4 regions of the Rhizobium sp. BK529 genome follow, and region 3 is predicted to be linked to each of the others. Evidence: predicted binding sites of a transcription regulator. Region 3 holds the regulator's gene; each other region holds the start of a gene.
What was found. The regulator LexA, encoded in region 3, represses DNA repair genes until DNA is damaged. The targets are predictions, from matches to a motif close to TGTTCNNNNTGTGTTCNG.
Positions count from the first base shown of each region.

Region 1: ruvC (crossover junction endodeoxyribonuclease RuvC) is a predicted target of LexA. The motif match lies at 1,842-1,859, and genes of this name have one in related genera.
Region 2: FHX08_RS09695 (DUF5680 domain-containing protein) is a predicted target of LexA. The motif match lies at 1,448-1,465, and genes of this name have one in related genera.
Region 4: FHX08_RS15815 (2'-5' RNA ligase family protein) is a predicted target of LexA. The motif match lies at 2,201-2,218, and genes of this name have one in related genera.

Region 1 covers NZ_JACIAU010000006.1:328,511-332,112, reverse strand. Annotated here, with positions in the region: gene FHX08_RS29090 (methyl-accepting chemotaxis protein) at 1-1,665, opposite strand, end outside; gene ruvC (crossover junction endodeoxyribonuclease RuvC) at 1,901-2,428, shown strand; gene ruvA (Holliday junction branch migration protein RuvA) at 2,441-3,055, shown strand; gene ruvB (Holliday junction branch migration DNA helicase RuvB) at 3,123-3,602, shown strand, end outside.
Region 2 covers NZ_JACIAU010000001.1:1,916,815-1,920,416, forward strand. Annotated here, with positions in the region: gene dnaE (DNA polymerase III subunit alpha) at 1-1,213, opposite strand, end outside; gene FHX08_RS09695 (DUF5680 domain-containing protein) at 1,526-1,987, shown strand; gene FHX08_RS09700 (ABC transporter ATP-binding protein) at 1,991-2,674, opposite strand; gene FHX08_RS09705 (lipoprotein-releasing ABC transporter permease subunit) at 2,730-3,602, opposite strand, start outside.
Region 3 covers NZ_JACIAU010000001.1:1,660,802-1,664,403, reverse strand. Annotated here, with positions in the region: gene FHX08_RS08380 (ComEC/Rec2 family competence protein) at 1-1,182, shown strand, start outside; gene lexA (transcriptional repressor LexA) at 1,163-1,888, opposite strand; gene FHX08_RS08370 (VOC family protein) at 2,085-2,972, shown strand; gene kdsA (3-deoxy-8-phosphooctulonate synthase) at 2,969-3,602, shown strand, end outside.
Region 4 covers NZ_JACIAU010000001.1:3,153,573-3,157,174, reverse strand. Annotated here, with positions in the region: gene FHX08_RS15825 (TIGR03364 family FAD-dependent oxidoreductase) at 1-286, opposite strand, end outside; gene FHX08_RS15820 (succinylglutamate desuccinylase/aspartoacylase family protein) at 391-1,452, opposite strand; gene FHX08_RS15815 (2'-5' RNA ligase family protein) at 1,521-2,042, opposite strand; gene FHX08_RS15810 (ParA family protein) at 2,304-3,023, opposite strand; gene FHX08_RS15805 (winged helix-turn-helix domain-containing protein) at 3,230-3,602, opposite strand, start outside.

The DNA.
Region 1 (3,602 bases), on a different contig from region 3:
CTGTACGCGCACCGACTGGGTAATCGCGCTGATTGCGTTGGCCGTCTCAGTGATCGAGCTTGCCTGCCGCTCGGTGCGGCCGGCCAGTTCATCCGCACCCGTGCGCATCTCCTCCGAGCCGGCGCGCACAGCCATGGAATTCCCGCCGATCGCCATCATCGTTTCGCTGAGTGTTGCCAGCGCCTCGTTGAAGTTCACGCGCAGGCTTTCGAGCTCGCCTGGGAAACGGGTTTCGATCTGATAGGCAAGATTGCCGCTCGCCAGCTGATGAAGCCCATCATCGAGCGCTGCGACGACCTTCTGCAGGCTGCGAGCTTCCGCCTCGCGCTGCGCAAGATTCTGCTGGCGCTCGCTTTCGGCACGCGCACGCGTCTGCTCGCTCGCGGCCTCGAGTTGACGGCCTTCGATCAGCGACTGCTTGAAACGATCAAGCGCCTTGGCCATCGTGCCGATCTCATCCTTGCGTTTCTGACTGCCGATCTCGACTTCCAGTTTGCCGTCAGCCACTTCCCGGGTCACACCAGCCAGACGGGCGAGCGGAGAGAACAGGAGGTTGGTGATGAGCCCCGTGGCAATGGCCATAACGATCAGAACGCCGATGCCGATCCACGTCAGCAACGTGGCGATCTCGATGGAGCCGGCATTCAATTCGCTGAGCAGCACGCTCTCAAGGACAAGGAAACGGTCGCCGCGATAGTCGATGCCGCGCACATAGGCGCGCGCCGACCCATCGGCACGGTCGAAATCTGCAACCGTCATCGCCGCGGTCGCAAGTGCATCCTTGATAAACGTGAAGGGGGCTGTATCGAGCGTTGCAAGTTGGCCGGATGCATTGAGACCGACAGCCGAACCGTCAGCCGATATGATCGCCGCCTGGGCCGTGCTTCCCGACACGATACCCTTTACTAGAACACCGGTGACGATATCGTCACGCACCTTGAACAGCATCAGGCCTTTCGCTTGGCCGAGCTTGACGATTGGTACTGCATAGAAGATCGCCGACTTGCCGCTCTTCGCGTCGACACGCAGACCGGAGAAGGCTGTCGGCGCGGAATCGTCAGTCGCCTTGGCGGTATTTTCGATCGCCTTGGCATAGGCGATGCCGGCACCGGTCGACTTCCAGGCATCCGATTTCAGGTTTTCGGCAAAGTCGTCGTTCTTTTTGTAGGAATAAAGCACCGTGCCGTCGAGATCGACGATCAGGAGATCGTTGAAGGCGGTGTCGGCGAGGTCGCGGGCCACTTCGCCCTGCGTTTTCTCATGGCTCGAATAGTAGAAACCGCTCGGCCCCTCGGGCTTGACGAGCTTTTCGCGCTGGTCGGCCGGATTCGGGTTGTCTGTGATGAAGACCTTCTTCAGTTCGCCCCGCGCATCGCCGGAGCTTTTCTCCATCGTCTTCCAGCCGCTCTTCAGATTGGTGATCGACATTTGCAGCGCTTCGATGCGCGCAATGGAGGTCGCCTGATTTTCGAGCTGTGCGAGCTGATCCTGCAACATATCGCCGCGGAAGATCAGCACACTCTCCTTCGCCTTCAGGGCCTGCTGGTCGGAAACGCGGCTGCTGGCGAAGTAGGCAAGGATATTGATCACTGCGACCGAAAGCGTGGTCAGCAGGATGAAGGTGGCGATCACCTTGAAGGACAGGGACTGAAATCTCTGAGCCATGAAAAACGAACCCTTCCGGAACGGCACTGCCGGTCGGGAAATCCCCGTCCGGCCGACCTGTAAACAGAACATCGGAGGCCTTGAGCTCTTTAGGAAGCGGGCCTCTCTCGCATTTGATGGATTAGAATTCGTGCATCCGGTTTAATTCGCGGTAAATGCCGCGCGAAAACCAGGTGTGTTTTCGCTTTGTTCACATATCGATGGCACTTATTCCGCCTCCGCTATAGGGTGAACCATGCAAAATACGATTCGCATCATCGGTATCGATCCCGGCCTTCGCCGCACCGGATGGGGCATCATCGATACGCTCGGCAATTCGCTGCGCTTCGTTGCCTCGGGGACAGTGACTTCAGATGGCGACATGGACCTTGCTTCACGCCTCTGCCAGCTGCACGACGGCCTTGCCGATGTCGTCCATTCCTACAAGCCGGATGAAGCCGCTGTGGAACAGACATTCGTCAACAAGGACGCGGTGGCAACCCTGAAGCTCGGCCAGGCCCGCGGCATCGCCATGCTGGTGCCGGCCCGTGCCGGTCTTCCAGTATCTGAATATGCGCCCAACGCGGTGAAGAAGACCGTCATTGGCGTCGGCCATGGCGAGAAGCAGCAGATCCATATGATGCTGAAGATCCTGATGCCGAAGGCGGAGTTCAAGGGCAATGACGCCGCCGATGCCTTGGCGATCGCCATCTGTCACGCCCATCACCGCGGCGGAAACCGCATGCGCCAGGCCATAGCCGACACTCCCGCAACCCATCCCTGACGGAAAAAGATCATGATCGGCAAGCTGAAAGGCACGATAGACGAGATCGGCGATGATTATGTGCTCGTGGATGTGCATGGCGTCTGCTACGTCGCCTATTGCTCGGCGCGCACGCTTTCTAAGCTCGGCTCCGTTGGAGAGGCCTGCGTACTTTTCATCGAAACCTACGTGCGTGAGGACCAGCTGAAGCTCTTCGGCTTCCAGACCCAGCTCGAACGCGAATGGTTCAATCTGCTGCAGAGCGTTCAGGGGGTCGGTGCCAAGGTGGCGCTCGCCGTGCTCTCGGCACTGACGCCTCCCGAACTTGCCAATGCGATTGCTCTGCAGGACAAGGCCGCAGTCTCCCGCGCTCAGGGCGTCGGCCCCAAGGTCGCTGTGCGCATCGTCACCGAACTTAAGAACAAGGCTCCCGCTTTTGCCGGCGAGGCGATCAATATCGGCCTCAAGCAGGAGATCGGCGAAGGCGTGGCCGCCGCCCCTGTTGCCGACGCTGTTTCGGCGCTGACCAATCTCGGCTATTCCCGCGACCAGGCTGCCAACGCAGTTGCCGCCGCCATGAAGACCGCCGGAGAAGATGCAGACAGCGCCAAACTGATTCGCCTCGGCCTCAGGGAGCTCTCGCGTTGACGCTCCGGCAGGGTGTCAATGGCGGCCGCTTAGTGTATGGACTTGAGCAAGCTTTGAACGGAAATGCCTGATGACTGATGCCCGCCTGATAACGCCGGAAAAGCGTGGCGAAGACCTGGATACCACGTTGCGCCCGCAATCGCTGGACGAGTTCACCGGCCAGGCGGAGGCGCGCGCCAACCTCAAGATCTTCATCGAAGCGGCCAAGAACAGAGGCGAGGCATTGGACCACGTTCTCTTCGTCGGCCCGCCCGGCCTTGGCAAGACGACGCTGGCGCAGATCATGGCGAAGGAGCTTGGCGTCAACTTCCGCTCGACCTCCGGCCCTGTCATCGCGAAGGCCGGCGATCTGGCTGCTCTGCTGACCAACCTCGAAGAGCGCGACGTGCTCTTCATCGACGAAATCCACCGCCTCAACCCGGCGGTCGAGGAAATCCTTTATCCGGCGATGGAAGATTTCCAGCTGGATCTCATTATCGGCGAGGGCCCGGCCGCCCGCTCGGTGAAGATCGATCTGTCGAAGTTCACTCTGGTTGCCGCCACCACC
Region 2 (3,602 bases), 260 kb from region 3:
ACGGATCGACGTCGGTGATGGTCAGTGCATAGGCGACCAGCGAGCCTGCGCCCGAACCGCGGCCAGGGCCGACGGGGATATCGTGCTGCTTGGCCCATTTGATGAAATCCGAAACGATCAGGAAGTAACCTGGGAACTTCATGCGCTCGATGACGCTGAGCTCGAATTCCAGCCGCTCGCGATAATCCTTCTCCTCGTAGCCGGCCGACATGCCGAGCGTGGCCAAACGCATGTCGAGCCCCTCCTGCGCCTGGCGGCGAAGTTCGAGCGCCTCGGCGCGTTCGGCCTCCTCAGGATCGGCGGTGGCGCCGGTGAAGCGCGGCAGGATCGGCTTGCGCGTCTTCAGTACGAAGGAGCAGCGCCGGGCGATCTCAACCGTATTCTCCAGTGCCTCAGGCAGATCGGCGAAGAGCTTTTCCATTTCGGCGCGGCTCTTCAGATAATGATCCGGCGAGAGGCGGAAACGGCTGTCGTCAGAGATGATGGCGTTGTGCGCTACAGCCATCAGTGCATCATGCGCGTCGTAATCATCACGCGTCAGGAAGAAGGCTTCGTTGGTGGCGACCAGCGGCAGGTCGTGCTTATAGGCAAGACCGATAATCTTCTGTTCGTGCCGCTTGTCATAGGTGCCGTGGCGCTGCAGCTCGACATAGAGTCGGTCGCCGAAGATGCGTTTCAGCGTCAGCAGCCGTGTCTCTGCCTGTGCGGCATGGCCGTCCTTGAGCGGCATATCGATGGGGCCGGTCGCAGCCCCCGTCAGGGCGATCAGACCGTCCGTACCGACCTCATCCAGCCAGGAGGAACGGATATGGATGGTCGAGTTGCCTTCGCCGCCGAGATAGGCGCGGCTGACAAGATCGACCAGCCGCTCGTAACCTGCGTCGGTGGCGGACAGAAGCACGATGGAAGGCAGCTTGACCAGCGCCTGCTGACCTCCCCGTTTTTCGGTTTCGAGGCCGTCTTCCATATCGATCGATACTTGGCAGCCGATGATCGGCTGCAGGCCCTCGTCCATCGCTTTCTGGGAAAACTCCAGGGCGACGAAGAGATTGTTGGTATCGGTAATAGCAATCGCCGGCTGCCCGTCGCCGGCTGCCTTGTAGAGGATCTTTTTGAGAGGCAGCGCGCCTTCGAGCAGCGAATAGGCGGAATGGACCCTCAGATGAACGAAGCCCGGCTTTCCGCCGATCGCACCTTGTTCCGCATCCGCCATGATATGCCTTTCAGATCACCTCAATGAAGAGCGCGTATTGTCGGCATTGAAGGCGATTCTGTCCAGAAAAAGTCCCGCTTCGGGACCGCATGGCTGCCATGCGATCCCCTGAATTCTTACATTGCCATGACGATCAGCGAGAAGCTCGCAATGAACATTGCGATGGAGGTGAATGCTGCGATATCACGGATCATGTCAGTCATTTGGCTCTCCTTTGCTCTTATGTTTTTAATTTGTTCCATGTATGTTCTGTTGTCAACAGGATTCCACCCCGCTTCTGCGGGGCATGGTTAACGTCGGAGTTGAGGAACGATGGACGTGCTGGAACTCAATAGCTTCATTGTCGAAGCCAAATCGCAGACATATGTCGCCGGTGCGAAGGCGCAGCCTTCCTATCGGATCGGCGCCCACGATCTTAGCTACAAGCGTGGTATCTGGCGCTATCTCGACAGCTATTTCGGCGGCACGGACTTTGCCGGCCAGGAAGTGGTGTGGCTAGAGGAAAAGCCGGTCTGGGCGATGAATTATTTCGGGAGGATCATTGAACCCGAGATCATCGATGCCGCTATCGCCGGCACCATCATTCGCGCCGCGCTGTCACAGCTCTACAGTCAGGGCCGTTTTCTCGGCGGCATGGTATTCGATCATGCGCTCGGACGTTACGTCGATACGAGCGATGGCGACTGCGCGCATTTCCGTGGACACGAATTCATCCTCGTGAATGATCGCAAGGCTTACGAGCTCGATTATCGCGGCGGGTTCATCGTCGCCTGACGATCAGAAATCCACGACCTTGCCGTCGGAAATCGTGACACGCCGGTCCATGCGCCCGGCGAGCTCATGGTTGTGCGTGGCGATCAGCGCAGCAAGACCGGACTGCCGTACCAGCGCTTCCAGCGCGTCGAAGACGTAGCTTGCGGTTTCCGGGTCGAGATTGCCGGTCGGCTCGTCGGCGAGAAGAAGGCTCGGCGCATTGGCGACGGCACGTGCGATCGCCACACGTTGCTGCTCACCGCCGGAGAGTTCGGCCGGGCGATGCGTGCCGCGATGGCCGATGCGCATATAATCCAGAAGCATCTTTGCCCGTTCGCCCGCCTCTTTCCAGGAGAGGCCGGCGATGAGCTGCGGCATCATGATGTTCTCCTGGGCCGAGAATTCCGGCAGCAGGTGATGGAACTGGTAGACGAAGCCAATCTCGCTGCGGCGGATCGCCGTGCGCTTTTCATCAGAGAGACCATCACAGGGGCGGCCGTTGATCGTCACCTCGCCGCCATCGGGATGTTCCAGCAGGCCGGCGACATGCAGCAGCGTCGACTTGCCTGTGCCGGAGGGGGCAACCAGCGCGACCATCTCACCGCTCGTCAGCGAAAAATCCGCACCCTTGAGGATGGTCAGCAGCGTTTCGCCCTGCCCGTAATGGCGCTCGACGCCCGAAAGCTTGAGAACGACGTTGCGTTTCATGAATGCGGCATTCCTTGGATTTGGCCTTGGATCGTGCATGACCTTGGATCCCGGCCTATTCGTAACGAAGGGCCTGGACGGGGTCGAGGCGGGAGGCGCGCCAGGCAGGGAAGATCGTCGCGATGAAGGAGAGCGTCAGCGCCATGACGACGACGGAAACCGTTTCGCTGATATCCATTTCGGCCGGCAGCTGGCTCAGGAAATAGAGCTGCGGGTCGAAGAGCACCGTGCCCGATACCCAGGAGAAGAACTGCCGGATCGACTCGATGTTGACGCAGACGAGAACGCCGAGCAGGACGCCGGCAATCGTGCCGACAATGCCGATTGCGGCCCCCGTCATAAAGAAGATGCGCATGATGGCGCCGGCGCTTGCACCCATGGTGCGCAGGATGGCGATATCGCTGCCCTTGTCCTTCACCAGCATGATGAGGCCGGAGATGATGTTGAGCGCTGCGACGAGCACGATCAGCGTCAGGATCATGAACATGACGTTGCGCTCCACTTCCAGGGCGGAGAAGAAGGTCTGGTTTCGCTGGCGCCAGTCGGTAATGAGGATCTGTCTGCCGGCCGCCTCTTCGACCTTGGGCTTGAGATTGTCGATGTCATCAGGGTTATTGACGAAGAGTTCGATCGACTGCACTAGTCCGTCGGCATTGAAATAGAGCTGTGATTCCTCGAGCGGCATGTAGATGATCGAGGAATCGTATTCTGACATACCGATCTTGAAGAGGCCGGAAATCTTGTAGGATTTGATGCGCGGATTGACACCCATCGGCGTCACATCACCTTCCGGTGACGTCAGTGTAATCAGGTCACCGACGCGCAATCCGAGCTGGTCGGCCATGCCCGTGCCAACGAGAACTCCGTCGCCCGCGGCAAAGCCTACCATATCGCCGGACTTGATGTTGTCGGAGACCGTCTTGAGCTT
Region 3 (3,602 bases):
TCTGAAGTGCTCGGGCCAAGCTTCCAGATGTCCTTTGCCGCAACGCTTGCCCTGGTTGCCGGCTACGATCTCTGGAAAGGGCGGCCAATGCGAGAGAATGCCCTCGCCAAATTGCCGATCATGAAACCTCTTTTCATGATCGGGGGCTTTTTTGGCGGCATCTTTCTGACCTCGCTGATTGGCGGCTTCTCGACCGCACTATTCTCGATCGAACATTTCCATCGGCTGAGCACTTACGGATTACCCGCAAACCTTGCGGCCATGCCAGTCATTTCCTTCATTGTCATGCCGTCCGGCATGATGGCGATGCTGCTGATGCCCTTCGGCCTCGACGGTCCGCTTTGGCAGATCACGGGATTCGGTCTCGATCTTGTGATCAAGATCGCAAAGACGGTATCGGATTGGGGCGGCAACATAGATGTAGGCCGTTTGCCCGGCTGGTACTTCCCGACGGCAGTCTTCGGCTTCCTGCTGTTGACGCTGCTCAAAAGCCGGCTGCGGCACGCCGGAACGGCGATCGTCGCGGCCTCAACGCTAACTGTTGCGCTGCTGCCGGGAAACTCTGCACCTGATGTCGCCATCGCCGAAGACGGCGGTTTGGTCGCTGTCGTTGATGGTGAGGCGATGGCTTCGAACCGCGAAAAACCGCCTTCCTTCATCTTTCAGCAATGGCAGCGGGCACTTGCGATCGAGGAGCACCAGAAGCCGATCATGATCACGGATGCCAACGCGCCCGCTGCGCCGGAAGGCAAAAGATTGAAGTTCTCGCCAGATCAGCTGGATGAATCCAGAGAGGTGATGATACAGGCTGTGGCCACCGGCCCGCCGTTGCGCTTCACCTGCCTGAAGGGTGCCTGGTGTACAGTCTCGCTCAAGAATGGGAAGCAACTAACGGTCATCAATAACGCAGCCTATCTCGGACCTGCCTGCGATACGGCGGATATCGTCGTCACGCCTGTTCACCTGCGGTTTGACCGCTGCCGCTCCGGCGCAATGCTTTTCACCGGCGAGACGCTGCGCAAAACGGGTTCAGTTGAACTTCGTTTCACTGATAAGGGGCTGCAGGTAGCAACCGCATTCGATACCTTACTGCGACCCTGGATGCGCCACCGCGCCTATGATTGGCGCAGCGATACATTTGCTGACGACAGACCGTCACCGATCAGTGATAGCGGCGAATAAGCCCAACGAGTTTGCCCTGTACCTTGACGCGATCCGGCGGGAAGATGCGTGTCTCGTAGGCAGGGTTTGCAGCTTCGAGTGCAATCGATGCGCCCTTGCGGCGGAAGCGCTTGAGCGTCGCTTCCTCGTCATCGACGAGTGCCACGACGATATCGCCTGGATTGGCTGTGCTGCCGTTGCGGATGATGACCGTGTCGCCATCGAAGATGCCGGCTTCGATCATCGAGTCGCCGCGAACTTCGAGCGCATAATGTTCGCCCGAGCCCAGCATGTCGGAGGAAACGGTAATGTCGTGTGTGTTGTTCTGGATTGCCGAGATCGGCACGCCGGCAGCGATCCGACCCATGACCGGCACGGAGACGGCATTGCCATTGTCGGCAACAGGTGCCGGCTTTGCCGGAGCGGGAGGCGCAACATGCTGCGGCTTGCCAAGGCTGCCTTCTATGACGCTTGGCGAAAAGCCGCGCCGCGGCTGCAGGCTCGGGTTATAGGCTTCCGGCAATTTGATGACTTCGAGCGCACGCGCCCGGTTCGGAAGCCGGCGAATGAAGCCGCGTTCTTCGAGCGCGGTGATCAGCCGGTGAATGCCGGATTTCGATGCCAGATCCAGGGCATCCTTCATCTCGTCGAAAGATGGCGGAACGCCGGATTCCTTCATCCTTTCATGAATGAAAAGAAGAAGTTCCTGTTGTTTGCGCGTGAGCATGGCGTATACCCCAGTATTGAAACAAATCCAGAACAGACACTATATGTTCCATATGTGTTCCGCAAGTGGCTAAATTTTCGTAAAACTTCTGTTCATTCTGCTGAGAATTTTATTTTTATCGCCGGAAAAGCCATCCGGCCTTGCTTCGGAACGCCTGTCGAAGCACATCATCCTGACGATGGCAGGAGAGCAGCTGATGACCCAAGACACGTATCCGATCGATCATCTCGTTTTGCCGGTTACCGACATTGCGCTCGCACGCGAAAGGCTGGGCAAACTGGGCTTCACCGTCGCGCCGGATGCACGTCATCCCTTCGGCACGGAAAATGCCTGCGTTTTCTTCGCGGACAAAACCTACCTCGAGCCGTTGGGCGTTGCGAGTGTCGAAGAGAGCGAGAGGACGGCGCGGAGAGGCAACGTCTTCACCGCCCGCAACCAGGCTTTTCGCTTCCGGTGCGGCAGCGAGGGACTGTCTGCCATCGCCTTCAGTACAAGGGATGCCAAGCACGATCATGCTCGATTCGTTAAGGGCGGCGTCAGTGCCGGATCCGTGTTGCAGTTCGAGCGCCCCGTAAAAATGCCTGATGATGCCGAAAGCGTTGCTGGCTTCCGGCTTGCCTTCGCCGGCGATCTCAGGGCGCCGGATTTCTTCCTCTTCGCCGTTGAACGCATCAACCCGCTGCCAGCCGACCGGGGTGCGCTGGAGGCGCATGCCAACGGCGTGACCGGCATTGCCGAAATTGTGCTTGGGGCGCCGGAGCCTACGGCCTTCAGCGAATTCGTTACTGCGACGGTAAAAGCCACCTCTGTCGAGGAAACGAGTTTTGGGCTCGACGTGTCCACCGATAACGCAAAGATCAGTCTGATGACCCCGGAGGGGTTGGAGGCCTATTTCGATTTGGTCACGCCGGATACGGATCGCGGCCTGCGTGGCCGGGCGATCCTCTTTGCTGTCGGCGATCGGACAGTGACAGAAGCGCATTTGGCTGCTAACGGGGTGACCTATACACGCAAGGGCAACCGTATTCTGGTGGAGCCCGCGCCCGGCCAGGGCGTGCTCTTCGCTTTCGAGGAAACATCATGAGCACCAATACCAATTCCGTGGTGACGGTCGGCGAGGGTGCCGGCAAGGTCACCTTCTCCAACACCGGCCGCCTGTCGCTGATCGCTGGTGCCTGCGAACTGGAAAGCCGCGATCACGCGTTCATGGTTGCCGGGACCCTGAAGGAGCTTTGCGCCAAGCTCGGCATCGGCCTCGTCTACAAGACCTCTTTCGACAAGGCGAACCGCTCGTCCCTGTCGAGCAAGCGCGGCGTCGGCCTTGAGAAAGGGCTGGAAATCTTTGCCGATCTGAAGAAGGAACTCGGCATTCCGGTTCTGACTGACATCCATAATGAAGAACAATGCGTCGAAGTGGCCAAGGTCGTCGATATTCTGCAGATACCCGCCTTCCTGTCCCGCCAGACGGATCTTTTGGTGGCCGCCGCCAAGACCGGCCGCGTTATCAATGTCAAGAAGGGCCAGTTTCTGGCGCCCTGGGATATGAAGAACGTCCTTGGCAAGCTGAACCAGAGCGGCAATCCCAACATCCTGCTCTGCGAACGCGGCGCGTCCTTCGGCTATAATACGCTGGTCTCCGACATGCGTTCCCTGCCGATCATGGCAGCAACGAGTGCGCCGGTCATCTTCGACGCCACGCACTCGGTCCAGCAGC
Region 4 (3,602 bases), 1.5 Mb from region 3:
CGGATTCGTCGAGCCTTGCTGCAAGTAGCAGTCCGCGCTGCAGGACATCGATGCCGGCATCGTCGACAATCTCGGCCCAGATATCGCAAGCGCGCCGTGCCTTGTCCCAGCAGTCACCGGCTTGCTGGCCGGTCACAGTCACAAAGCCGAAATTGCGCACCGAAGCACCGTTTGCCTGTGCGTCACGGTCGATGACCACTACGCGCTTGCTGCGTTTTGCCGCCGCCAGCGCATGCGCCAGCCCGACAATGCCCGCGCCGACAATCGCAATATCGTAATGCGCCATGAAAGCTCCTTCGCAACATGTCTGCAACGGCTTGGCGGATTTTCTTGAAGCCTGTGTGACAGTTGCGCGGAGCCTTACATTCGCGTGTAGAAAAGAACGCCGGTTCAGTCTTCCAGCGTACCGGCCTTTCGCGCTGCCTTGCTTGGCCGGTCGGCCGCAATCTTCATCAGGTCGCCGCGCCGGCGCACGAGCCGGTCGGAAATGCGGGTCAGCAGCAACCCGTCCTGCGGCGCCCTGATGTCGATATCGCCTTCCACAAACCCGGGTCGGGTAACGATCGTCGCCAGAAGGTCTCCTTCCGCGACATGCTCGCCGATATTGCGATGGAAGAGCACGGTGCCGCCCTCCGGCGCGCGTATGATTTCAACATTGTCGAGCGGTACGGCCGGCCCGGAGAAGGCCGCATCTCCCGCCGCCCTGCCACCGACGACACCGCGTCCTATCAGGAACTGCAGCAGGCCTTCGGCATCTTTCGCGGCCATGTCGGGATAGACATCGCGCCGGCCGCGCAGTTCCACCGTCACCGACAGCTTGCCCGGAAGCTTGGCTTTGCGCTCGCCCGGTACCTCGTACTTCCAGGCAAAGCCGACAGCTTCCTCGAAGGCGGAGCTTTCGCCATCCGAAAGCAGCACCGCCTCCATGTCGAGCGCGGTCGCAAGGTCTGCCGCTTCCGGCCAGAAGGCTTCGTCGATATAGGCATATTGCAACGATTCATCGTCACAATGCAGGTCGAGCACCAGATCGGCGCCTAATGCCATGTGGATCAGCTGCCGCTTCAGACGATTGGCGGCTGAGCACTTATCAAGTTCGTCGACCAGCTCTGCGCGATCACCGACGGCAATCAGCGGAAAGTCGCGGTTGAAATTGGTCCTCGAACCGAGATCGAACCTGCCTTGCAGCTCGCCGAAATGCGATTGCGCCGCTCCGATTGGATTTGCCTGCGGCACGACCGTGATATCACCGGCGATCCGGCCCTCGCTCTCGGCTTGCCGTAACTTGCCGCAGAAAAAATGCGCCAGCGCCGTCCCCGGCAACTCGTTGGCGTGCAATGCGGCCTGGATATAGACTTTGGGGGCAGCAGGATCGCTCCCCTTGAAACGGATGACCGGTAACCGCCATTCGATGCCGGGCGTATCGCCGGGGATGATGATCTCTGAAACGTCCACTGTCTTGCTCCGCATTGCATATTGGGTGGGAGTTTTATGCGACTCCCCACCCGCGGCGCAAGCTTGGATCAGCCTAGCAGCGGCCAGCGGCCAAGTACATTATGCTCGCTCTTTCCATAGATACTGTGGATCAGCAGGAACTCCCGGATATTCCACTGCACCGGCCGGCTGAGCTTTTCGGGCAGAATGGTCTTGCGATCATAGAGCAGCGTCATGTGCGGCGTCAGGTGGCCGCCGAGGTTGTAGGGCAATCCAGCCTGGTACAAGCCTTCCTGGATCTGGCGGCGAAGGTCCGTCAGCTCCTCGTTTTCCTGCCTGCTGCAGATGACGAAGGCTTGCGATTTGCCCTGGTGGCGGAAGCTCATGACTTCATCGAGCACAAGATCGAACGGCCGGGCGCACACTGTCGCAGCGATCTGTTCCGCGCCGAACACGATATCCTGTGGAAGCTTTCGATAGGCGCCAACGCCATTGAGCGTTATGTGGAGCAGCTCACGAGGCCGGATTGGGCTGATCAGGGAATGGATTGTTCGGTAGGTTTGAGCGATCTCCAGCGCTTCGTCTGCAGCTTCAGTAGTCGGGCGAAGCATGAAGAAAAGCCTGTGGTGAGGTTCGCCGGCTGGGCTGGATTTCTTCCGGGGATCTGAGCCATTCGGATCGAGTGGAAAGTGAGGCATTCGAACTACGGACTACATCGCCCGCCTCCTTGTTTTACAAGGAGGAGCTTATCAGAGTTGCAATTCTCGTCAAGAACAAAACAGGAACATTAGTCATGAAAGTTACGATTAGAACAGCAACGGCTGCCCAGAGGCAGCCGTTGCTGACTTCGCATCAACCGATGAATGCGCGCCTCAAGCAGCATCCTTGACGGCTTCAGTCACCTTCTTGGCTGACCTGGCGCGTGCTGCCTTCGGCGGCACGAGACGAAGAATGTCATCTGTCAGCATGCGGGCATTCTCCTGCGCCTTGTCGAGATTGCTGACGCGGGATGGATCCATCGTATAGAGGCTGCCGCCGGAAACGAACATGTCGCGATACGCGGCGCGCTCGACCAGTGCCGTGTTGACCACGTTCACCTGCTGCTGCGCCAGCAAGCCCCTGACGGCGAGCAGCGCGCGGGTGGTGATGATCGAGCTGATGCGGGTCAGCACGACTGAGTGCGGGATGCGGATATTATGCTGAGCAGCAAGCTGCTTCATGATCTCCAACACTTGGGCGCCGCCGACGGCATCCATTGCGCAACCCTGCACCGGAACCATCACGTGATCGGAAAAGCCGATAGCCTTCGCCATCAGCGGGCTCATGCCTGCCGGCAGATCGACGATGATATAACCGCTGTGCTTCTTGAGGTCCTTGATCTGCTGTTCGATCGTCTCTTCTGCGACATTGTTGATGACGGCGAATTCGGCTGCTTCACCGGACAGACGATGCCAGCGGCTGGCCCACTGCTGCGGATCCGCGTCCAGAACGGAAACGCGATGGCCACGGCGAGCCAATTCTGTGGCAAGAACGAGAGCGACCGTCGTCTTGCCGGCCCCTCCTTTCGTATTCGCAAATGTAAGTGTTGGCATCGATTACCTCGGGTTGAAGTGTTTGGCGGCGGTCATCCTGCAAGAGGCGCGTCTCGAGCTTTAAGGAACGGCGTCTTTCGCAGTGATGAGGCGAAAAGGTCAAACAGCAACCTTGCGTGGCGCTGTTTTAGCCCGATGTCCGAGGTTGATTTTTGTGTGCAATTAATTGGCGGGCGGTAGGGTCCCTCGGACCGGTTCAATCCCAGCTACTCCGGCAAACCGGCTGCTCGCAGAGCATCGCCAAGAGGTGCCGCAAGCTCAGGAGCACAGTTCACGCCCAGAAATTGGCGGCTGTAGCGAAACGCGGGGTGCAGTTCCAGCACCCTGGCCGCTGCCGACCTGGCCTCCTCAAGCCGCCCAAGTTTGACGAGCGCCGCACTCAACTGCACATAAGTGATGCTATGCGCAGGATTGGCCTGAACCGACCGATAAGCCGCACGCGCCGCTTCTTCGTAGCGGCCGCAGCGGAAATGACCCATCGCCTGTGCGTCAAAAGCGGCCCAGGCCCAAGAATCGAACGGGCTGAGCCGTACACCCCGCTCGCTCCATTCTATCGCGCGCTCGGCTTCTCCGCCCCAC